Regions from separate parts of the Streptomyces sp. NPDC059256 genome, predicted to be linked through region 2. Evidence: riboswitches for the same ligand, from Rfam matches in the RefSeq annotation. Region 2 holds a riboswitch; each other region holds the start of a gene.

Region 1 (7,881 bases), on a different contig from region 2:
CGGGCCCGAGCCGTCGATCACGCTCTCGTGCGTCGTGGGGGCCAGGGCACCCGCGGCAGGGACCTGCCGACCCGGGGCGGCCGTGGCTGCGGTCGCGCCCGAGATGGGTGGCGTGGAGCGCTCGTTATCGCTCGCGGGCCGGTGGACGGCTTCCGGAGCCCCGACAGTCCCGCCGGGCCCGCTCCGACGGCCGGTGGCGCGCGGCTGGAGCGCGGCCAGCGCCGAGGAGAGACCGCCGAGTTCCACATGGACCACGGTCACCGGCTTCGCCGGGGCCGAAGCCGCCGCCTCGCTCAGGGCCGCGGCCAGGACCTCGGCGTCGCCGGCCCGAAGATCGCCGTCGTCCCCCACCCAGGGGATCGCCGTCACCACGACCGCGTCGCAGCCGTCGTCCGCGAGGGCACGGGTGAGCGCAGCGCCGAAGTCGGCCGGGGTGGCATCGGTGGTCAGGTCGAGCGGTGGCAGGGGCCGCAGTCCCTCGGTCAGGCAGGCGTCGTAGGTCAGCAGTCCGAGGGATTCCGAGTTGCCCAGGATCGCGATCCTGGGACCTGCGGGCAGCGGTTGGCCGGCCAGGAGAAGGCCGGCGTCGACGAGTTCGGTGACGGTGTCCACGCGGAGCACGCCCGCCTGGCGCAGTAGCGCTCCGACGGCCGCGTCGGGAATGCGGGTGACGGGGACGGCGTGACCGGGTGGCTCGCTGCCGCTGTGGCGTGCCCCCTTGACGACCACGACGGGTTTGACCGCCGCGGTGCGCCGGGCGAGCCGGGTGAACTTGCGCGGGTTGCCGATCGATTCGAGGTACAGCAGGACGACATCGGTCTCGGGGTCCTCGTACCAGTACTGGAGGAAGTCGTTCCCGGACACGTCCGCACGGTTGCCGGAGGAGATGAAGGTGGAGAGGCCGGCGCCGCGGCGGTGGAGCCCCGACAACAGGGCCATGCCGATCGCGCCGGACTGGGTGAACAGGCCGATGCGACCCGGTGCCGGGGAGTGGGGCGCGAGCGAGGCGTTGAGACGGACGGCTTCTGCGGTGCTGATGATGCCGAAGGAGTTGGGGCCGATGATCCGCATGCCGTAGGAGCGGGCCTGTCGTACGAGGTCGCGCTGACGGTCCCGCCCCTCCGGCCCGCTCTCGGCATATCCCGCGGAGACCACGATCAGCCCGCGCACCCCGTTCTCGCCGCAGTCGGCGACCACGTCCGGTACGTGTTCGGCGGGCACCACGACGACGGCCAGGTCGACGCCCTCGTCGGTCTCGGCGGCGATCTCGGCGACGGACCGGAAGGCCGGGACACCGTCGACGTCGCGCTGGTCGGGAGGGAACGAACGGTTCACCGCATAGGTACGGCCGGTGTATCCGGAGCCGATGAGATTGCGCAGGACCGCCCGGCCCACCCCGCCGATCGACCGTCCGGTGCCGATCACGACGACCGAACCGGGTGCGAGCAGCCGCTGCACGGAGCGTGCCTCAGCCCGTTGTTCACGCGCCCGCTGCACGGCGAGGGACTCGGCGGTGGGTTCGAGGTCGAGGGTCAGATGGACGGACCCGTCCTCGAAACTGCGCTTCTGGGTGTAGCCCGCATCCCGGAACACCTTGATCATCTTGGTGTTGGCGGGAAGCACCTCCGCCGCGAAACGGCTTACCCCCCGCTCCCGGGCCACCGCCGCGATGTGCTCCAGCAGGGCGGAGGCCACACCTCGGCCCTGGTGGGCGTCCTGGACGAGGAACGCGACCTCCGCCTCATCCGCGGGAGCGCTGGCGGGCCGGCCCCGGGAGTCGATGCGGTCGTAGCGGACGGTGGCGATGAACTCACCGCCGACGGTGACGGCGAGCCCCACCCGGTCCACGTAGTCGTGGTGGGTGAACCGGTGGACGTCCTTGGCGGAGAGCCGGGGATAGGGCGCGAAGAAGCGGTAGTACTTGGACTCGTCCGAGACCTGTTCGTAGAAGCTGACCAGCCGGTCCGCGTCCTCGGTGGTGATGGGTCTGATGCGCGCTGTGGCGCCATCACGCAGCACCACATCCGCTTCCCAGTGATCGGGGTACGCGTGCTCGGGCGTGGTCTGCATGCCGAAAGCCTAAGGCGCGCCGACCGATCGCGAGGGCTACCCGGCACAGTCCGCGAGGGCGGACCTCCAGGGGTGCGCGAGCGGAAGTCATCCGGCCCGGGGCGGGCGATGCCCCACCTGCGAAGAGCCGGAGGGCGGGGGCGGCGAGCGCATCGGTGCCCCGGTCGTGGATTCGCCCTGCGAAGGAAGACTCCCCCGCAGTTGTGGAAGATCAACATTCAGGAGGCGCTGAGCAGTGCGAATGAACGGGATATATCCCGCCCTGCGCCCCTGACCTGGGGGCACGCGCCACAGGTCGGGATGCCGGCTCTCGGAGGGGCCAGCGTGAGAGACTGGTCTAGACAACCGTTGAATTCGAAGGGCAACACCATGGCTGAGCGCCGCGTCAACGTCGGCTGGGCCGAGGGCCTTCACGCCCGTCCCGCCTCCATCTTCGTCCGTGCCGCCACGGCCTCCGGCGTCCCCGTGACGATCGCCAAGGTCGATGACACCCCGGTCAATGCCGCCTCCATGCTCGCCGTCCTCGGACTGGGCGCGCAGGGCGGCGAGGAGATCGTCCTCGCTTCCGACGCACCCGGCGCCGACGAAGCGCTCGACCGACTGGCGAAGCTGGTGGCCGAGGGCCTGGACGAGCTTCCCGAGACGGTCTGACCCGGCACTCGTCCGAACCCCCTGCGCTCAGGGAACTCAGGCACCCCACCGGACCGACGCACTGAGCGGTACGACTCTCAGCGGTACCGACCCCTCGGCGATACGGCCCTCAGCGGCCGGACGCGACAAAGCCGCGGCATCCCCGTATCGGGAATGCCGCGGCTTTCTGTGCTGTGGATGCTTGGAGACGCTCGGAGGCGTGCTCGGAGATGCTTGGAGACATCAGATACAGCAGATACAGCTGAGGGCCCAGGGCGCTGTGGGATTCCGCCGGTAGGCGCCGGCGCCGCACCTCGCCCGCGCTGACGACCGCTCGCCGGCCATCAGCGCGGCACGGTTCAGATCTTCACACCGTGGGCGCGCAGATACGCGAGCGGGTTGACGTCCGACCCGTAGTCCGCGCTCGTCCGGGCCTCGAAGTGCAGATGCGCCCCCGTGGAGTTGCCGGTGGAGCCGGCGCGGCCGAGTTGGTCGCCCGGCATGACGCTCCGACCGACGGAGACACTCAGCGACGACAAGTGCCCGTACTGCGTGTACGAACCGTCGTTCATCTTGAGGACGACGTTGTAGCCGTACGCCCCGCCCCAGCCCGCTTCGACGACCGTGCCCGCGCCCACCGCCACCACCGGGGTCCCCGTGGAGGCGTGGAAGTCGATGCCGGAGTGGCTGCCGGAGGACCACTGCGAGCCACCCGCGCGGTAGTCCGTGGTGACGTGGGATCCGGCGATCGGCAGACGGTAGGCGTTCAGGCGCTGGCGCTCGGCCTCACGGGCCGCGCGCTCCTTGGCCTCGCGTATCTCGTTGGCGCGGGCCTCGGCCTTGCGCCGGGCCTCCGCAGCCGCCTCCATCCGGGCCAGTGCCTCGCGCTTTTGGATGACGGCCTGGTCGGCGACCTCGTCCGACAAGGAGTGCGCGGACAGCATCTGGGCCGTCAGGGTGTGCTGGGTACGAGCCGTCTGAACGATGGTCGAGCCGGTCACGGCCGCGTCCATCGTCACCGGGGTGGCACCCGCGGTAGTGCCGTCGACGCCATCAGTGCTGTCAGTACCACTGTCGGGGGTGGCGACCGAGCCGGCATCGGCGGCGAAGGAACCGTCGTCGGTGGCCAGGGCAGGACCTGCGAGGGTCCCGACGACTCCGGTGGTGGCGAGGGCCGCGGCGGAGGCGAATCCCGCACTCGTACGCGTCTTGCGGCCCGGGGCACGGTGTCTCCCGGTGGAACGGGCGAGCGCCATGTAGAGGCTGGTCCTTTCCTTCCTTCTCGCCTACCGGGTTAGCTGACGGGTTCGGAGCAGGAAGGTCTCCTACGAATCCCTCCGCACGGTGGCGAAGGCACCCGATTCACCCCAAGGGACCTGGGTCCCCGGCTCCCCAGACTCGCGTCTGACGGGGACTCGGCGATGACTGTCCGTGCCGCGGATGCGGCGTACTGCCCGCGAACAGCCGCACTGACGCTAAGCGGACGGACCGCCAGGCGCCAAACAGACCGGCATTTTTGTTGCCCACGCCACAGTCGAGACGGTGGCCTTCCCCGTAAAACGGACAGGTTTCCTTCCTGTTCGGGTCGCTCGCACTCCCGGAACACGGCAGGGCCCCGGCGCCAGCTGGCTACCGGGGCCCTGCACAGACGTGCACAGACGGACGGCCGTCCGACCGGAAGCGGGCAATCAGCCCGCCACCACGGTCACTTCTCCGATGCCGAGAGCCCGTACCGGCTCCTCGATCTGCGCGGCATCGCCCACGAGGACCGTCACCAGCCGGTCCTGGGGGAAGGCGTTGACCACGGCGGCGGTCGCCTCCACGGTGCCCGTCTGGGCGAGCCGCAGATACAACTGGGCCTGGTAGTCGTCCGCGAGGTGCTGCTCCACCTGGTCGGCGAGCGTGCTCGCCACGGAAGCCGCGGTCTCGTACTTCAGCGGAGCCACCCCGACCAGGTTCTGGACGGCGACATCGCGCTCGGCGTCCGTCAGGCCCTCGGCCGCGAGGGTGCGCAGCACCTTCCACAGATCGTCGAGCGCCGGCCCGGTGTTGGGCGTGTCCACCGAGCCGCTGATGCCCAGCAGGGACGCGCCCGTCCCGTCGGCCGTCGACCGCAGGACCTGCCCGAAGGCCCTGACGCCGTACGTGTAGCCCTTCTCCTCCCGCAGCACCCGGTCCAGGCGCGAGGTGAGCGTGCCGCCCAGGCAGTACGTACCGAGGACCTGCGCCGGCCACACCCGGTCGTGCCGGTCCGCGCCGACCCGGCCGATCAGCAGTTGCGTCTGCACGGCACCGGGCCGGTCCACGATGACGACCCGACCGCGGTCGTCGCCGGTGATCGCGGGGACGGGACGGGGCGCGCCGCTGTCGCCCGACCAGTCGCCGAGGGTTTCGGCGAGCACGGCGTCGACATCGACGTCGGTGAGGTCACCGACGATCACCGCGGTGGCGGTGGCGGGTCGCACGTGCGCATCGAAGAAGGCGCGCACGGCCGCGGAGTCGATCCGGGAGACCGTCTCCTCGGTGCCGAGCCGAGGACGCGAGATCCGCAGCGTGGCCGGAAAGAGCTGCTTGTACAGCTCCTTGGCCGCCCGTCGGCCAGGGTTGGCCGTCTCGTGCGGGATCTCGTCCAGGCGGTTGCGCACCAGCCGCTCGATCTCGCTGTCCGCGAACGCGGGCGCGCGCAGGGCCTCCGCGAGCAGCCCCAGCGCCTTTAGCAGCCTGGACACGGGCACTTCCAGGGAAACCCGGACCCCGGCGTGGTCCGCATGGGCGTCCAGCGTGGCGCCGCAACGCTCCAACTCGGCCGCGAACTCCTCGGCCGAACGCTTGTCGGTGCCCTCCGACAGGGCGCGCGCCATGATGGTGGCCACGCCGTCCAGGCCCTCGGGCTCGGCGTCCAGCGGTGCGACGAGGGAGATCTCCACGGCCACGACCTGCTGCCCGGGGCGGTGGCAGCGAAGCACGGTCAGACCGTTGGGCAGGGTTCCCCGGTCGGGAGCGGGGAAGGCCCAGGGCCTGGCCTCGCCCGGCTGGGGCTGCGGGTGGAACTCCATGGTGGTCAGCGCCTGCGCTGCATCGGTCACTGGTCCGCCCCCTCTTCTGCGTCGTTCTGCTCGTCCGCGGCGTCCTGCTCCGCGGACACCGGTTCGTACACCAGCACCGCCCTGTTGTCCGGGCGCAGTCGGGCCTTGGCGATCGCCTGCACCTCGTCAGCGGTGACGCTCAGGACGCGGTCCACGGCTGTCAGCGCCAACTGGGGGTCGCCGAAGAGCACCGCGTACCGGCACAGTTCGTCGGCACGGCCGGCGACGGTGGAGAGACGGTCCAACCATTCGCGCTCCAGCTGGGCCTGAGCGCGCTCCATCTCCTCGGGGGTGGGGCCCTCCTCGCCGAAGCGGGCGAGCTCCTCGTCGACGGCGGACTCGATCTGCGGGACCTCCACTCCGCCGGAGGTCTTGACGTCCAACCAGCCCAGGGACGGGGCTCCGGCCAGGCGCAGCAGCCCGAAGCCTGCGGCCACCGCCGTCTGGTCACGGCGCACCAGACGGTTGTGGAGCCTGGAGGACTCTCCGCCGCCGAGGATGGTGAGCGCGATGTCCACGGCGTCGCACTCACGGGTGCCGTCGTGGGGCAGCCGGTAGGCGGCCATCAGCGCGCGGGCGGGCACTTCCTCCTCGATGACCTCGCGCAGCTGCCGGCCGATGTTCTCCGGCAGGGAACCGTCGCGCGGAGGCTGCTTGCCGTCGTGGGAGGCGATGGAACCGAAGTACTTCTCGATCCAGGCGAGGGTCTGCTCGGGGTCGATGTCCCCGACGACCGACAGGACCGCGTTGTTCGGCGCGTAGTACGTGCGGAAGAAGGCGCGGGCATCCTCCAGGGTCGCCGCGTCCAGATCGGCCATGGAGCCGATGGGGGTGTGGTGGTACGGGTGGCCCTCGGGGTACGCGAGGGCGGTCAGCCGTTCGAAGGCCGTGCCGTAGGGGACGTTGTCGTAGCGCTGGCGGCGCTCGTTCTTCACGACGTCCCGCTGGTTCTCCATCGATTCGTCGTCGAGCGCGGCCAGCAGCGAACCCATGCGGTCGGCCTCCAGCCAGAGCGCGAGCTCAAGCTGATGGGTGGGCATGGTCTCGAAGTAGTTGGTGCGCTCGAAGCTCGTGGTGCCGTTCAGTGAACCGCCGGCACCCTGCACCAGTTCGAAGTGACCGTTGCCGTGGACCTGCTTCGACCCCTGGAACATCAGGTGCTCGAAGAGGTGGGCGAGGCCCGTGCGACCCTTGACCTCGTGGCGCGAGCCGACGTCGTACCAGAGGCAGACCGCGGCGACCGGGGTCAGGTGGTCCTCGGAGAGCACCACCCGCAGGCCGTTGGCCAATCGGTGCTCCGTCGCTGTCAGGCCGCCGGAACCGGCCTGCGCTGTGGCCGTATGACCCATGGGCATGTACGTCCCTTCGATCGCGATGCTGTTGGTTGTCTTCGCAGCACTGCCACTGTATGCAAGCAGGCTGACACCTGGCGAAGTTCCCGGGTCGCGGTCGGCGTTGTCAGTGGGACGGTCCACAATGGTCGGCATCAGTTCCCGATCCGGTACGTGAAGGAGCAGCAGCCGCGATGGCCCGCCGCAGCACGAAAACCCCGCCGCCCGACGATTTCGAGGAGAAGATCCTCGACATCGACGTCGTCGACGAGATGCAGGGCTCCTTCCTTGAGTACGCCTATTCGGTGATCTACTCCCGTGCCCTGCCCGATGCCCGTGACGGTATGAAGCCGGTCCAGCGTCGGATCGTCTACCAGATGAACGAGATGGGGCTGCGCCCCGAGCGCGGCTATGTGAAGTGCGCCCGGGTCGTGGGCGAGGTGATGGGCAAGCTGCATCCGCACGGGGACGCGTCGATCTATGACGCCCTGGTGCGGATGGCACAGCCGTTCTCGATGCGGGTCCCCCTGGTCGACGGCCACGGGAACTTCGGCTCGCTGGGCAATGACGATCCGCCCGCCGCCATGCGGTACACCGAATGCCGCATGGCCGACGCCACCTCGTTGATGACGGAGTCCATCGACGAGGACACCGTCGACTTCTCCCCGAACTACGACGGGCAGGAGCGCGAACCCGTCGCGCTCCCCGCCGCGTACCCCAACCTCCTGGTCAACGGCGCGTCCGGGATCGCGGTGGGCATGGCG
Region 2 (7,881 bases):
CACGGTAGGACGGCCTTCATCGCCACGCACGCCATGCCATGCACACCCGCCCGGCCCGCCCGGCCCGCCCGCCCCGTGGGGCCGACCCGAAGGTCGATCCGTACGGGGCGAACAGGGCCGGTTCACGGGGTGTGTTCAGCCGGGACTGCGCGCTGAGAGGGAGTCCGCGCGGGGCGGAGCCGTCAGATGTCAGGCAGGTCGGACGATCCCTCGGATCGGCATCATGTAGATCGACTCCTCCCGCACTTCCACATGGTCGTCCACGCCCGGTTGCGGCGCGTGGATCATTCTGTCGCCGCCGATGGAGATGCCGACATGGCTGCTGTCGTCATAGAAGAAGACCAGGTCACCGGGGCGTAGCCCGCCCATGTCCACCTGCCGCCCGGCATGCGCCTGCTCCCGGGCTGTACGGGGGAGATCCACCCCGGCCGCTCTCCAGGCCGCCCGTGTCAGGCCCGAGCAGTCATAGGAACGCGGCCCCGTCGCACCCCGTACATAGGGCTTCCCCAACTGGGCCCGGACGAAGGCGAGCACCCCTTCGGCGAGAGCCGCGCCCCAGGGCGAGCCCGGATGCCTCTGGCGCTCCCGCTCCAGCCGTTTCAGTTCCGCTTCCTCCGCGGCCCGGGCCATCGCCGTGTGTCTGGCCTCCTCCTGGGTGATCCGCCATGCCTCGGCCGCCATCTCCTGCTCGACGGCCGCGAATCGGGCTCTGGCCTCGGCGTCCCCCCGCCACAGCACGGAGCGCGCCTGGATCAGCTTCGACTGCACCTGCTGCTTTCCCGTGCGGAGGAAGCTCGGTGAGCGGGGGAGCGAGGTGGGCCGACCCGCCTCGGACGGTGTTTCGGCGAATGCGGCTCGCTGCGTTCTCTCGGCGATTGGGCGGTGTTGGGTGCCGACCGCCGCCGCCTCCAGCGGCACTCTCCGACCGTCTTCGGCCGGTGCACCGCCCGGGGCCTTCGGCCGCTCGGTCGGAGCCGATGGCTTCGCGGGGTGCTGCTCCTCCGAGGATCCCAGGGCTCTGCCCGTCTGCCTGAGGCGTTCCGCGCGTCGGGCGTAGTCGGACCGCAACTCCTCGACCTCGCGGCGTTCTTCGGCGGCTGCCTGCTGCGCCGCTCCCCGCGGCGGCATCCCCGTACCGGCCTTCCGGTACAGGGCGCCGATCTTCTCTTGGACTTCCTCCACGGATGGCGTCCGGTCATCCGCCGCCTGTGCGTCCTGCGCCGGGAGGATTCCGACGGACGCCATGGCCGCCGTGGTGAGTCCCACGGCAGGTGAGGGTTTTACCTTGCGACTTCGGGCCTTGCGATGCGACACCAAGGGCCGGCATCTCCTTCTTCCGTAGGCCGCCTACCGGGTTAGCTGTCGGGTTCGGGCGGACGGAAGAGCCCTACGGGCCTGCGCACGAACAGGCCCGATTCACCCCGGTGATGCACGGTGGTTCCCCGGTTCCCGTCTCCCATGGGGGTGGAGACCGAATTCGGCGTGGCTGCCCGATCGGCGTGGGTCGCCGCAGTGGTGCGGGCTGCCTGAGCCAGCACGCTAGCCAAACCGTGTGGCTGCTGTGAAGATTGGTGTTCGATTTGTCCGATACATTTTCGTGACCTTTTCATTCGGTGCGCCGTCGAGCTCGGATGATTACCTTTCGCATCTGTACGAGTTCCATGTGTGACCGAACCTGGTCTTCTGTGGCATTTGCGCAGGCTGCCAGGCTCCGACCAGCGGCCGGATCAGGCCAGGGCACCCGCTGACGTGCTCGGGAGCGGTCCAGCCCGAACCGCCTCGGCTCCCGGGCGTTCGGCGAGCCCCTCGTTCCCCGGTCAGCCCGCTGGTTCCTCGGGACGCCCCTCGGTCAGCCCTTCAGCGTCCAGGGTCCACCAGCGGGTGATCTCCAACTCCTTGAGGAACGCCCGGTCATGACTGGCGACGATCAACGCGCCGCGATAGCCGGCCAGCGCCTGGGTGAGTTGGGTGACGCTGGCCAGGTCCAGGCTGTTCGTGGGCTCGTCGAGCATGAGCAACTGCGGAGCGGGGTCGGCCAGCAGGAGTGCGGCCAATGTGGCACGGAACCGCTCGCCCCCGGAGAGCGTTCCCACCCGCTGTTCGGCCCGAGCTCCCCGGAAGAGGAATCGAGCCAGTTGGGCCCGGATCTCGTTGTCGGTCGCGGTGGGGGCCAGCCGGGTCACGTTCTGCTCGATCGTACGGTCGTCGTCGAGGACGTCCAGGCGCTGCGGCAGATACCGCATCGGTACGCGTACGGACACCGCGTCCCTCGCCCCGTCCCCCACCGGGGCGAGCTGCCCGCTGATGGTGCGCAACAGCGTCGTCTTCCCCGCGCCGTTGCCACCGAGCAGGGCGATGCGCTGCGGTCCGTGGACATCCACGGTGTCGATGACCGCACCCGTACGCAGTTGTACGCTCCGCAGACTCAGCACCGCGCGTCCCGGGTGCACGGTCGTGGCGGGCAGGTCGAGTCGGAGGGGCGCGTCCTCGCGCACCAGTGCCTCCGCCCGGTCCAACCGCTCGCGCGCCGCAGTCAGCCGTTCCTCGTGGACACCGCGTTCCTTCCCCGCTGCGACCTGGGCCGAGCGCTTCTTCGCCTGCATCGTCGTCTTGTCCAGCCGGTTGTCCGCGTACATCTTCTTCCCGTACCGGACACTGCGGGCCTGTCGGGTCTGGGCCAGGTCCAGTTCCTTCTTCTCCCGGGCGACCTGTGCCTCGGCCGCCTGTACCGAGCGAGTGGCGGCCTCCTGCTCGATCGCGACGGCAGTTCGGTAGGCGCTGAGGCCGCCGGTGAAGACCCGTACCTCCGAGCTGCGCAGCTCGGCGATCTGATCCACCTGTTCCAGCAGTTGCCGATCGTGGCTGACGACGATCACCGCACCACAGTGGCCGGCGAGCGCCGTCGAAAGGCGTCGGCGGGCCGCTCGATCGAGGTTGTTGGTCGGCTCGTCCAACAGCAGTACCTGGGGACGGGCCAGCAGCAGCGCGGCCAGCGACAGCAGCACGGCCTCGCCGCCGGAGACCTGGCCCACCGTGCGATCGAGCCCGACCCGGCCGAGACCGAGCTGATCCAGGAGGGCCCGGGTGCGCTCTTCGACGTCCCAGTCGTCGCCGATCGCGTCGAACTGCTCCGGGCGGGTGTCACCGGCCTCGATGGCGTGCAGGGCGGCACGGGTGTCCGCGATGCCCAGGACCTCGTCCACGCGCCGTTCGGTGGCCAGTGTCAGATCCTGCGGGAGGTATCCGACCTCTCCTGCGACCAGGACGGTGCCGCTCGTGGGAGTGAGCTGCCCGGCGATCAGCCGGAGCAGAGTGGACTTGCCGCTGCCGTTGTCGCCGACCAGCCCGGTTCGACCGGCGCCCAGTGCGCAGGAGACGTCGGCGAGTACGTCGGTGCCCTCCGGCCAGGTGAACGACAGACGGGAACAGACGACGGAAGGAGAAGAGGAAGGGGAAGGAGAAGGGGAACGAGAAGAAGGGGAACGAGACATCAGCGGATCTCCATCGCGACGTGCGAACAGGACTGCACAGGGAGATGCCGTGCGCCGCGGACCACGGCACAGGGGGGAGAACACAGAGAGGAGAACGCCGGAAGGGGGGAACGTCAGCTCCCCGGGCAGCTCGCTTCTGAGGTCGCGCACGTGCACACCGGTAGGACGGGGCACGGCATCTCGGACCTCAGCGGCGCAACGGCCTCTCCTCACGGCGACAACAGATACGCGAGCGACGCTACACGGCTCGTCACGGCCCGCCAACGCAATTTCTCGCCGCCCCGCCCAGCCCGTGAACCCGGCTGTCGTCGCGATCCGCTCCCCACTGGTCACCGCGCCTGGACATCCACCGTGAGCTGCGGTTTTGAACCGCCAACCCTGATGTCGCGGCGCGGGGGGCGCCGGACACCCGGGCATCGGGGCCCGGCCGGCCGGGTCACGGCTGGCAGCCGTGACGGGGGCCGTCCCGCCCCGATCGGTCGGTGCGGCCCCGGGTTGTCAGTGGGTCGGCCTAGACTCGTAGAGCGATGAGCAGCCTCTTTGACGAACACTTCCTGGCGAACCTCCAGCACGCCTCGCAGGAGCCCCCGCCGCCCGAGGACCATGAGGACCCCGAGGGCCATGCCCGGGAGGAGATCCCCGACGATCTCTTCCAGGGTGCCTTCGACGTACCTCCTGCCCGGGACGCCTACCACCGTGATGGCGCACCGCGCACCGTGGTGGACCCGGAAGCCCTCCTGGACGGGCTGAACGAGCAGCAGCGCGCCGCCGTCGTGCACACGGGCTCCCCGCTGCTCATCGTCGCCGGAGCGGGTTCGGGCAAGACCCGGGTCCTGACCCATCGGATCGCGCATCTGCTCGGGACCCGTTCCGTGCACCCCGGGGAAATACTGGCGATCACCTTCACCAACAAGGCCGCCGGTGAGATGAAGGAGCGCGTCGAGCAGCTCGTCGGACCGCGGGCCAACGCCATGTGGGTGTCCACCTTCCACAGCGCCTGCGTCCGCATCCTGCGCCGTGAATCCAAGAAGCTCGGCTTTACCTCGTCGTTCTCGATCTACGACGCGGCGGACTCCAAGCGATTGATGGCCCTGGTCTGCCGCGATCTCGACCTCGATCCGAAGAAGTTCCCGCCGAAGTCGTTCAGCGCCAAGATCTCGAACCTGAAGAACGAGCTGATCGACGAGGAGACCTTTGCCGACCAGGCGGGGGACCAGTTCGAGAAGACGCTCGCCGAGGCGTACCGGATGTACCAGGCACGGCTGCGCGAGGCCAACGCCCTGGACTTCGACGACATCATCATGACCACCGTCCATCTGCTCCAGGCGTTCCCCGACGTCGCCGAGCACTATCAGCGGCGGTTCCGGCACGTCCTGGTCGACGAGTACCAGGACACCAATCACGCCCAGTACACGCTCGTACGCGAGCTGGTGGGCCAGGGGTACGACGACCTGCCCGCCGCCGAACTCTGCGTCGTCGGCGATGCGGACCAGTCCATCTACGCCTTCCGTGGTGCGACGATCCGCAACATCCTCCAGTTCGAGGAGGACTATCCGAACGCGAAGACGATCCTGCTGGAGCAGAACTACCGGTCCACCCAGACGATTCTCTCCGCCGCCAACGCCGTCATCGAGCGCAACGAGAGCCGTCGCCCCAAGAACCTGTGGACGAACGCCGGCGCGGGCGCCCAGATCACCGGCTACGTCGCCGACACCGAACACGACGAGGCCCAGTTCGTCGCCGACGAGATCGACCGCCTCACGGACGCCGGGGACGCCAAAGCCGGCGATGTCGCCATCTTCTATCGGACGAACGCCCAGTCCCGGGTCTTCGAGGAGATCTTCATCCGGGTCGGGCTGCCGTACAAGGTCGTCGGCGGAGTGCGCTTCTACGAGCGCAAGGAAGTCCGGGACGTGCTGGCGTACCTACGGGTGCTGGCCAACCCCGAGGACAGCGTTCCGCTGCGCCGCATCCTCAACGTTCCCAAGCGGGGCATCGGCGACCGTGCCGAGGCGATGATCGACGCCCTCTCCCTGCGCGAGAAGATCACCTTCCCACAGGCGTTGCGGCGCGTGGACGAGGCGTACGGCATGGCGGCCCGCTCGGCCAATGCCGTCAAGCGGTTCAACGCACTGATGGAGACCCTGCGCACGATCGTCGACTCGGGCGCCGGCCCCGCGGTCGTACTGGAAGCCGTACTGGAGCAGACCGGCTATCTGGCCGAACTCCAGGCGTCGACCGATCCGCAGGACGAGACCCGCATCGAGAACCTCCAAGAACTCGCCGCCGTCGCGCTGGAGTTTGAGCAGGCGCGCACCGAGGACGAGGGAGCGGGCACCCTCGCGGAGTTCCTGGAGCAGGTCGCGCTGGTCGCCGACTCCGACCAGATCCCCGACGAGGACGAGGACGGCTCCGGGGTGATCACCCTGATGACCCTGCACACCGCCAAGGGCCTCGAGTTCCCGGTGGTGTTCCTGACCGGCCTCGAAGACGGAGTCTTCCCGCACATGCGTGCCCTCGGCCAGACGAAGGAACTGGAGGAGGAGCGCCGGCTCGCGTACGTGGGTATCACCAGGGCGCGCGAGCGGCTCTACCTCACGCGCTCGGCGATGCGCAGTGCTTGGGGCCAGCCCGCGTACAACCCGCCCTCGCGGTTCCTGGAGGAGATTCCGGTCCAGCACCTCCAGTGGAAGCGCACGGGGCCGATGGCAGCGCCCGCGGGTCCCGTGTCGGGCCTCGGGTCGCGCTTGTCCTCCGCGCCCTCGTCCCGTGGTCGGGCGGGTGCCTCCGGCTTTGCCACCCGTCGCGGCGGCGCCGCCGAGAAGCCGGTCATCTCGCTGTCGATCGGTGACCGCGTCACGCATGACCAGTTCGGCCTGGGGACGGTCGTCGCGGTCACGGGTGTGGGTGCGGATGCGCAGGCGACGATCGACTTCGGGGACGAGAAGCCCAAGCGTCTGCTGCTGAGGTACGCACCGGTCGAGAAGTTGTGAGGGACCCGGCCCGCGAGGGCGCGATCGTCTGATGCCGACCGCGCCGTCCGGGCCGATCCTGGCTCAGCCGATGCGGGTGGGTCAGGGAGCCTCCCGGCCATCCGCTGACCAGCGGGACGTGCCGGAGACATACGCACGCTGAGGCACGCCCGGACGTTGGAAGCGCCCGCATCCGACATCGGATACGGGCGCTGGGCAGGCTTCTTAGACGGGGTTGAGACCGTGGCTTTGCAGCCACGGCAAGGGGTTGATCGCCGCGCCGCCGCCGGGCCTGACCTCGAAGTGGAGGTGCGGTCCTGTTGACTTCCCGGAGTCCCCGGCGTACGCGATCACCTCGCCGGCCTTCACGGTGCCGGAGCGGATCTTGGCACTGCTCAAGTGGCAGTACCAGGTCTCGGTCCCGTCGGGGGCGGTCAGGATGACCATGTTGCCGTAGGCGCTGTTGAACTGGGTGCGTACGGTCCCGTCCGTCGCGGCGAGGACTTCGGTGCCGTAGCCCACCGGGAAGTCGATGCCGGTGTGCAGCGAGACCCAGTTGACTCCGGACTGGCCGTAGTAGGCGCTGATGCCGTTCTGCCGCACGGGCAGGGAGAACTTGGGGCGCAGGGCCTCGCGCCTCTTGGCCTCTTCCTCGCGCTTCTTGCGCTCGGCTTCCTGACGCACCTTGAGGTCGATGCGTTCCTGGGTGCGGGATGCGCGATCGCCGAAGTCGCGGGCTTCCGCGTGGAGCGCCGCGAGTTGGGTGTCCATCTTGTTGTTGGCGGCAGCGGTCGTGGCAGCGCTGGAGGCCACATCGGCTGCGGCGAGCTTGGTGGTGTCGTCCTTCTTGGCGTCGCCCCCGCTGAGGCCGCCGACAGAGGCGGCAGCGATACCGGCGACCCCCATCACACAGGCGGAGGGCACGGCGACCGTCAGGAAAGCGGAACGCTTGGCCGGAGTGCGGCGGCGCCCCCGTCCGGTGCTGCTGCTGCCGTGGGAACGTCGTACGGGACGCGGCGTCACCGGAGCGACGGGCGTGATCAGCCCCAACTCCTCGTCGGAGGGCTGGTCCGCGTCAGCGTCGGTGTCGTCGTCCGCAGCGAAAGCGGTCTCGGGAGCGCTGTGCGCGAGGTCCAGATCGACGTCGAAGACGAAGGTGTGGTCGGGTTCGGGGTCGAGACTCGGGCCGAGCTCACCGGTGCTGTTGAGGTCTGCCTCCGAGCCCGGTTCCGAACCGTCCTCATGAGCCGCGAAGGTGTACGAGCCGGTCTCGTAAGAGGTGGTCTCATACGACCCGGTGTCGAAGGCGCCGACTTCCTGGTGCCCGCTCTCGTATCCGCCCGCCTCATAGGTCCCGGTCGGGTACGAACCGGTGTCATAGGCGTCGGGCCCGTACGTCTCGGACTGAAAGGCTTCGG
Region 3 (7,881 bases), on a different contig from region 2:
GATCCTGATGGACAAGTACCAGGGCGACCTCTCGCCGCAGCTGTTCCGCAAGTCCCTGCTGCACGACCGGGAGCTCGTCGGGGCCCTCAACCGCGCGTGGCCGATGCTCGAAGCGGCCGACCTCGTATCCGACCTGTGGTCGGTGCCCGCCTACTTGCGGATGTGCGCTCCCTGGCTCAGTCGCGAGGAGGTCGCCAAGCTCCAGCGCCCGGACCCCCAGGCATGGACGGTGTCCGATCTGCCGCTGCTCGACGCGGCCAGGCAACGGCTCGGCGACCCGAGGACCTCCCTGCTCAAGCGTCGGCACAAGGCGACCATGGCCGCCGAACGCGAGCGGATGTCCGCCGTCATCGACAGTGTCATCGCGGCTGATCCCGACGGCGAAGGCGCGGTGACGATGCTGCACGGGCAGGACCTCCAGGAGAGCCTGGTCGACGACTCGGCGCTGCCCGGCACCGACCGGGAGCCCCTCACCGGCCCGTTCGCACACATCGTCGTCGACGAGGCGCAGGAACTGACCGATGCGGAGTGGCAGATGCTGTTGCTGCGCTGCCCGTCCAGGAGCTTCACCATCGTCGGGGACCGTGCCCAGGCCAGACACGGATTCACGGAGTCATGGCAGGAACGGCTCAAGCGGATCGGACTCAGCCGGATCGAGCTGGCCTCCCTGAGCATCAACTACCGCACGCCGGAAGAGGTCATGGCGGAAGCCGAGCCGGTCATCCGGGCCGTGCTCCCGGACGCCAATGTGCCGACCTCCATCCGCAGCGGTGATCTCCCCGTCGTCCATGGATCGGTCAAGGAACTGGACTCGATCCTCGACTCGTGGCTCGCCGCGCACGACGACGGGATCGCCTGTGTCATCGGCGATCCCACGTTCCAGGAGACCTCCCGCATCCGGTCGCTGACCCCGCAGCTGGCGAAGGGCCTCGAATTCGACCTGGTCGTCCTCGTCGACCCGGAGGCGTTCGGGGACGGCATCGAAGGAGCGGTCGACCGCTATGTCGCCATGACCAGGGCCACCCAACAACTCGTCATCCTCACCAGTTCCTGACGGCGCCCGAGGCGATGGCTCCCGACAGTGCCCGATGCGCTGTGCGCAGCCATCGCCTCCCATCGCTCGCCATACATCGCCCACCACAAAGCCGGCCCCGGGCAGCGCTTCGGCAACGCCGGCCTCCCGAGCGCACCCTTCCGCAGCGCCCGCCGCCGGCCCCCGCACCCGGGTTGAGCAGCCATGTGAACGCCCGCGCGAAGCGCAGGGGGGAAGGACTGCGGCACCCCTGACGGCACCCCCGGAAGCGCTGTGTTCGTCGGCTGCGGGGGCGGCACGGCACGGCGAGCGGGAACGTACGACTCCAGAACGGTTCGAAACGGGAGCCCACCCTCGATCGTTGACCGAATCAGTGCCCGCGAAGAGGTGGCCCCGACCGCCCCGAACTGCCTAACATCATCACCGCTAGGACTTTGTGCATTGCCGCACAATCACGCCGGGAGGCTCCTTTGCACCGCCGCCGTCGCACCGCGATCATCGTCTCCGCCGCACTGCTCGTCGCTGCGCCACTGCTTGCGGCCTGTAGCAATGAGGCCCGCCCTGGCGCTGCCGCCGTCGTCGGTGGGGACCGGATCGAGGTCTCCACCGTCCAGGCGAGCGTGAAGGACGTACGGTCCGCGCAGGAGCGTGCTCCCGAGGCCGAACAGTTGATCAAGGGCACCGGTCAGCTCGGCCGCGCGAAGCTCTACGAGCTCATCGTCGCCGAGGTCGTGGAGCGCGCGGCCCACGACGCCGGGGTGAGCATCAGCCGCAAGGAGATCCAGGACGGCCGCGCCGCCTTCGTCCAGCAGGCCGGTGGCGAGGAGCAACTCGCCGCCATGTACCTCCAGCAGCGGGGAGTCGCCCCCGACCAGCTGAACGACGTGGTGCGCCGTGACATCCTCGTCGGCAAGCTGGCCACCGCGATCGGCGCGGCCAACACCCCCGAGGGTCAGCAGAAGCTCAACAAGGCATTCACCGTCGCAGCCAAGAAGCTGGACATCGACGTCAACCCCCGGTTCGGCGTCTGGGACAACCAGAAGCTCGAACTCGGTGACTACAAGGCTCCCTGGATCACTCAGGTCACCAAGGAGCAGCAGCCCGCCGAGACCGCCTAGCCGTTCTGCCGGATCTCATCGGGCTCCGGCCCGATGGGTCGGCGGAGCGAGCACGCCGGACGCCCGTCGGCCGGTGTGCGTACCGTTGGGTCTGCGTATCGTTGGACCGGCCTGGTCGGTGGGAGTGTCACCGACCCGGGGTAGGTTCGAGGGGTGACCACTGAACCCTCCGCCACCGGCCGCGTCGTCCTGCTGACCGCGAGCCACCGTGTGGCGCCCGGCCTGCTGTCCTGGCCCGCCTGGCACACCCTGCGGACCGCGGACCGTGTGCTGTGTGCGGACGGCGCGCATCCGCAGCTGCCCTATCTGCGCGAGGCAGGTGTCGCGGTGGAGATCGCCGCGCCTTCCGCGCGGGAAGTGGTCGACGCCTGCGCGGGTGGCGCATCCGTCGTGGTGCTGGCATCCGGTGAGGGCGAGTCCGCCCTGACTGACGGCCTCGCGCGGATCGCAGGATCGGGCCGGGAGTCGATGCCTGATCTGGAGCTGCTGCCCGGCTCCTACGACCTCCCCGGTGCCCGGCTGCTCGACCTGGTGCAGGTGATGGACCGCATTCGTGCCGAGTGCCCCTGGTCCTCGACCCGGACTCACCAGGGGCTCGCCAAGTACGGCATCGAGGAGGCGTACGAACTCGTCGAGGCCATCGAGGACGGCGACCGCGATGAACTGCGCGAAGAGCTGGGGGACGTTCTCCTCCAGGTCGTCTTCCACGCCCGCATCGCCCAGGAGGACGGCGAAGAGCCCTTCTCCATCGACGACGTCGCCGCGACCATCGTGGACAAGCTGATCCACCGCCACCCCCATGTCTTCGGCGACGCCAGTGCCGAGACCCCTGAGGACGTCAAGGCGCACTGGCTGCGGACGAAGGCGACGGAGAAGCAGCGCACGTCGATCACCGAAGGCGTGCCCCTCGGACAGCCGGGGTTGGCGCTCGCCGCGAAGCTCGTGTCCCGGGTGCGGACGGCAGGGCTCCAGGTGTCCGTGCCCCAGGGCGAGGGCATCGGATACGAGCTGCTCGCCCTGACCGTTGAGGCGGAGGCTGCGGGCGTCGACCCCGAGTCCGCCCTGCGCGCGGCTGCCCGTGTCTATCGGGACGCGATCCGCGAGGCGGAGCAGACCGCACAGCAGTAGCGCAGGACAGCAGCGGCGGCGGAAGACAGAGCAGGAGTAAGTACAGAGCAGGAGTAAGTACAGAGCGACAGCGCGGGGGACATTTCAGTACCGAGCAGTGGCGCGGGTGCGGGGTGTCGGGCGGCGCATCGGTGCGGACCGTGCTCAGTTCGGTCGGGTGGGGCGGATAACGTCGAGGGGTGAGTGACACCCCCGTGCCCGGCCCGCCGCCCCATCCCGCCGCCCGTTCTTCCGATGCCTCCGATCGCCCCTCGGGCACCGCCCGTGATGGCTCAGATCCGGACACTTTTTCCGACCAGGCGGCGAGGGCTCTGACCTCACGTCCGGGTTGTCCGGTTTCGGGCTCCTCCGTTTCACCGTCCGCGGCGACCGACGCTCCCCGCCATGGCGCCGACGCCGACGCCGACGCCGACACTGACACCGACGCGACCCCGGACGCTCCCACCGCGCCCGAGCTGTTCACCTGGGAGTTCGCCACCGACCCCTACCCCGCCTACGCCTGGCTGCGCGACCACGCGCCCGTTCATCGGACCCGACTGCCCAGCGGTGTGGAGGCATGGTTGGTGACCCGCTACGGCGATGCCCGACAGGCACTGGCGGACACCCGACTCTCCAAGAACCCCGCCCACCACGATGAGCCCGCACATGCAAAGGGGAAGACGGGCATCCCGGGCGAGCGCAAGGCCGAGCTGATGACCCATCTGCTCAACATCGACCCACCGGACCACACCCGACTGCGCCGGCTGGTGGCCAAGGCGTTCACTCCGCGCAGGGTCGCGGCCTTCGCCCCCCGCGTTCAGGAGCTGACGGACCGCCTGATCGACTCCTTCGCGGAGAAAGGGGAGGCAGACCTCATTCACGACTTCGCCTTCCCGCTGCCGATCTATGCGATCTGCGATCTGCTCGGGGTCCCCGCCGAGGACCAGGACGACTTCCGTGACTGGGCCGGCATGATGATCCGGCACGGCGGCGGGCCGCGCGGCGGGGTCGCCCGATCGGTCAAGAAGATGCGGACCTATCTGGCCGAGCTGATCCATCGCAAGCGCGAAGATCCTGGCGACGATCTGATCTCGGGCCTCATCCGGGCCAGCGACCACGGCGAGCACCTCTCCGAGAACGAAGCCGCGGCGATGGCCTTCATCCTGCTGTTCGCCGGGTTCGAGACGACGGTCAACCTCATCGGCAACGGCGTCTACGCCCTGCTGCGCCACCCCGAGCAACGTGAGCGCCTCCAGACGTCCCTTGCCGCGGGCGAAACCGGGCTGTTGGAAACCGGAGTTGAGGAGCTCCTGCGATACGACGGACCCGTGGAACTCGCCACCTGGCGATTTGCCACCGAGTCACTTGAGATCGGTGGCAAGCGGATTGGCGCGGGCGACCCCGTGTTGGTGGTGCTCGCGGCGGCTGACCGGGACCCGGAGCGGTTCGCGGAGCCGAACGTCCTCGATCTTTCCCGACGTGACAATCAGCACCTCGGATACGGCCACGGCATCCACTACTGCCTCGGTGCACCGCTCGCTCGACTTGAGGGCCAGACCGCGATCGCCACACTGCTGCGCAGGCTGCCCGATCTGCAACTCGCCGTGGATTCGTCAGATTTGCGCTGGCGTGGGGGTCTCATCATGCGTGGGCTGCGAACCCTTCCCGTTCAGTTCACATCCCGAAACATCTGACGAGCCATCAAAAACGTGACATTGACGTAATCTCAGCTGCATCGACTTGTGACAGACGTTCGAGTGCGGCTACGTTCTGCGCGTCCTCAGCAGTCTCGCGAAAGGCAACCGCATGCTCTCCGGGAATGGTCGACATCGCCGACCCCGTCAGGCTCCTGCACTCGTCGTCGCCGCCGGGGTGACGGGATCCGCCATCGCGATCCCGCTCCTCGGCGCGACCTCTGCGTCGGCAGTCGAAGCCACCGCGTGGGACAAGGTCGCGGAGTGTGAGACCGGGGGCCTGTGGAGCGCGGACACCGGCAACGGCTTCTACGGCGGTCTCCAGATGTCACAGGAGACCTGGAAGGCGTTCGGCGGGACGGAGTACGCCTCCCGTGCGGACCTCGCCACCCCCGCGCAGCAGAAGGCCATCGCGGAGAAGGTCGTCGACTCCGAGGGCATTCGGCCCTGGAGGGCGTGCGCGACCCTCGCCGGGGTCGAGGTGGCCCTCGACCCCACCGAGGCCGCCACCGCTCCGGCGAAGCCCGCAGGGGAGCCGAAGCCCTCGGCGGAGCCCACGGAGATCCCGAAGCCGTCCGCTTCGACCGGCACCACTCCCGCCAAGACCCCGGCGAAGACTCCGGCCCCGGCGAAGGGCACCCCGAGCGGTTCCGGGAAGGCGTCGCCGCAGTCCAGCCCGGCGCAGCCGGCCGGCGCCACGGGCAAGCACCGAGGCGAGGCATCGGCGGAGTCCAAGCCCGCCGCTTCCGCCACCGGTGAATCGACGGGCTCGGCCGCGCCGACCGAGCCGGTCGGCGACGCCGCGACGCCGCGGGAGACCGACAGCGCCCATCCCTCCCGGGGCGAGGGCGCCCGCTCGGAGCTCGGCACCACGGACGTGGGCGCCACGACCCCCGAGCAGCCCGGCACGGCCAGTGCCTCTCCCGGCTCGTACACCGTGCAGGCCGGCGACAACCTCTGGGCCATCGCCGAGAAGAACGAGCTGCCCGGTGGCTGGACCGCGCTCTACGAGGCCAACAAGGAGACGGTCGGCGACGAGCCCGATCTCATCCACCCTGGTCAGAGCCTCGATCTCGCCGCAAAGTAGCGGTTGTTAGTCATTGTTTGTCCCATTTTGACGAAGTGAGACAAGCGTCTCTTTGCTGTAATTCGCTCACCCGGCCCGCCGGAATCCTGCGTTCCGCGGCTGACCTGCGGAAATGCAAACCGTGTCCTTGGTGAGATGGGCGATTTCTCCCCGATGTTCGACTTTGAACATCGGGGAGAGTCATGCCTACGGTCTGAACCGCTCGCCACCGCGGGCACCGTCGACCGTCACGCCGAATCCTGCCGTCGGTCGGGGGGAGAACTCGTCGCTCAGAGCGCCGAAGGCAGGAGCGGGGGACCCAAGGTAAGTGCCGGTGAAGGCCGTTGGAGACGACGGTGGGAACCGGCTAGGGGTGAAGCCGTGCGCAAGGACGCACGGCCGGGCAACTCACTAGGCCCGAACCCGACAGCTCACCTCGTAGGCGTCGGTGAGGAGAAGACTCCATGCTGTTTTCCAGCAAGGCGAAGCACCGCCGCCCCAGCAAGGCCAGCCGACTCATGGCGCTCGCCGGTGTCACCGGTGTCGCCGTCGCCGCCCCGCTGATGGGCGCCACATCCGCCAGCGCCGCCACCGCTTCCGAGTGGGACAAGGTCGCCCAGTGCGAGTCCGGCGGCAACTGGTCCATCAACACCGGCAACGGCTACTACGGCGGCCTCCAGTTCTCCGCCTCCACCTGGGCGGCGTTCGGCGGCACGAAGTACGCCTCCACCGCCGACAAGGCGTCCAAGTCCCAGCAGATCGAGATCGCCGAGAAGGTCCTCGACGGCCAGGGCAAGGGCGCATGGCCGTCCTGTGGCGTCGGCCTGTCCAACGCTCCGTACGGTGGCGGCGCGGCCGAGGCCCCGCAGCCCAAGGCCGAGCCCAAGAAGCAGGCGCCCAAGGCCGAGCCCAAGCAGGAGCAGGCCCAGCCGCAGCGCGGCGAGGTCCCCACCACCCGCTCCGAGCGCGCCGAGGCTCCCGCCAAGGCCAAGGGCTTCCAGAAGGGCGACGGCGAGTACCAGGTCAAGGCCGGCGACACCCTGAGCAAGATCGCGGACGCCGAGCAGGTCGAAGGCGGCTGGGAGAAGCTCTACGAGCTCAACAAGGACGTCATCAGCGACGCCGACGTCATCTACGTGGGCCAGCAGCTCCACCTGAGCTGAGCCCCGACGGGAACGGGAGCGCCCTGAGCTGACTTCCGGTCGGGCCGATCGTCGACCGAGCCCCCACGAGGTCGTACGGACCGACCGAAGCCCCTTCGGGCCACCCGCGCCTTGTGCTCGGACCACTTCGGTGGAGCCCCGAGCACGAGGGCCCGGGTCCCGCGCCGATCCATCTCCCCCCGGGATCGGCACCGGACCTGACGCCCGCCCCGGCAGTTCGCCGGGTGTCGTAGGGCCGGCCGCCTTCTCCTGGCCGATCGCCCCCACACCCTGCGCCCCCGGTCGAGCCGCCCCTCGGCCCTTCCCCCGGGGCCCGAACGACCCCGGGTCGGTGCACTTCCCCCCAAGTGCGCCGGCCCGGGGTTCTCCATATCCCTCGTCATCCCTCGTCCCTCTCCATGCCGGCACCCGGTCGGGCCGCTCATACGGGACCCCAGGCCCAGCGCTGTAAAGAGGCCCAGCAGTTCATGGCGGCCGAGCAGTTCCCAGGCCCCCGCGCACGATCGTGTGGACGGTGGTCGTGCTCCACCCGGTCCGTGCGTCCGCCGCCGGCCGCGCTACCTGACGGTAGCCCTGCCTATCAGGCCCCTTTTTCGTCCCAGGGGGCGGGCATCCGACGAACGGCACCCGCACGGCGGTTAGGCTCATGCCGCAAGGCCAAAGAGACCCTGCACCCCACGCGTCACATCCCAGAAGGAGA

The links. Region 2 has a riboswitch for cyclic di-AMP ahead of ACFXJL_RS04250 (C40 family peptidase). Riboswitches for the same ligand answer to the same signal wherever they lie in the genome.
Positions count from the first base shown of each region.
Region 1: linked by a shared signal. The riboswitch ahead of ACFXJL_RS17225 (M23 family metallopeptidase) and the one ahead of ACFXJL_RS04250 (C40 family peptidase) in region 2 are both predicted to bind cyclic di-AMP.
Region 3: linked by a shared signal. The riboswitch ahead of ACFXJL_RS13400 (transglycosylase family protein) and the one ahead of ACFXJL_RS04250 (C40 family peptidase) in region 2 are both predicted to bind cyclic di-AMP.

Region 1 covers NZ_JBHYZO010000006.1:321,726-329,606, forward strand. The annotation lists gene ACFXJL_RS17215 (GNAT family N-acetyltransferase) at 1-2,070, opposite strand, end outside; gene ACFXJL_RS17220 (HPr family phosphocarrier protein) at 2,440-2,721, shown strand; gene ACFXJL_RS17225 (M23 family metallopeptidase) at 3,060-3,956, opposite strand; cyclic di-AMP (ydaO/yuaA leader) riboswitch at 3,969-4,131, opposite strand; gene ACFXJL_RS17230 (pitrilysin family protein) at 4,389-5,756, opposite strand; gene ACFXJL_RS17235 (pitrilysin family protein) at 5,783-7,135, opposite strand; gene ACFXJL_RS17240 (DNA topoisomerase IV subunit A) at 7,312-7,881, shown strand, end outside.
Region 2 covers NZ_JBHYZO010000001.1:981,730-989,610, reverse strand. The annotation lists gene ACFXJL_RS04250 (C40 family peptidase) at 190-1,266, opposite strand; cyclic di-AMP (ydaO/yuaA leader) riboswitch at 1,329-1,493, opposite strand; gene ACFXJL_RS04245 (ABC-F family ATP-binding cassette domain-containing protein) at 1,818-3,491, opposite strand; gene pcrA (DNA helicase PcrA) at 4,019-6,484, shown strand; gene ACFXJL_RS04235 (M23 family metallopeptidase) at 6,689-7,881, opposite strand, start outside.
Region 3 covers NZ_JBHYZO010000004.1:432,868-440,748, forward strand. The annotation lists gene helR (RNA polymerase recycling motor ATPase HelR) at 1-1,054, shown strand, start outside; gene ACFXJL_RS13380 (SurA N-terminal domain-containing protein) at 1,504-2,151, shown strand; gene ACFXJL_RS13385 (nucleoside triphosphate pyrophosphohydrolase) at 2,305-3,279, shown strand; gene ACFXJL_RS13390 (cytochrome P450) at 3,735-4,952, shown strand; gene ACFXJL_RS13395 (transglycosylase family protein) at 5,065-6,039, shown strand; cyclic di-AMP (ydaO/yuaA leader) riboswitch at 6,305-6,478, shown strand; gene ACFXJL_RS13400 (transglycosylase family protein) at 6,483-7,181, shown strand; gene eno (phosphopyruvate hydratase) at 7,881-7,881, shown strand, end outside.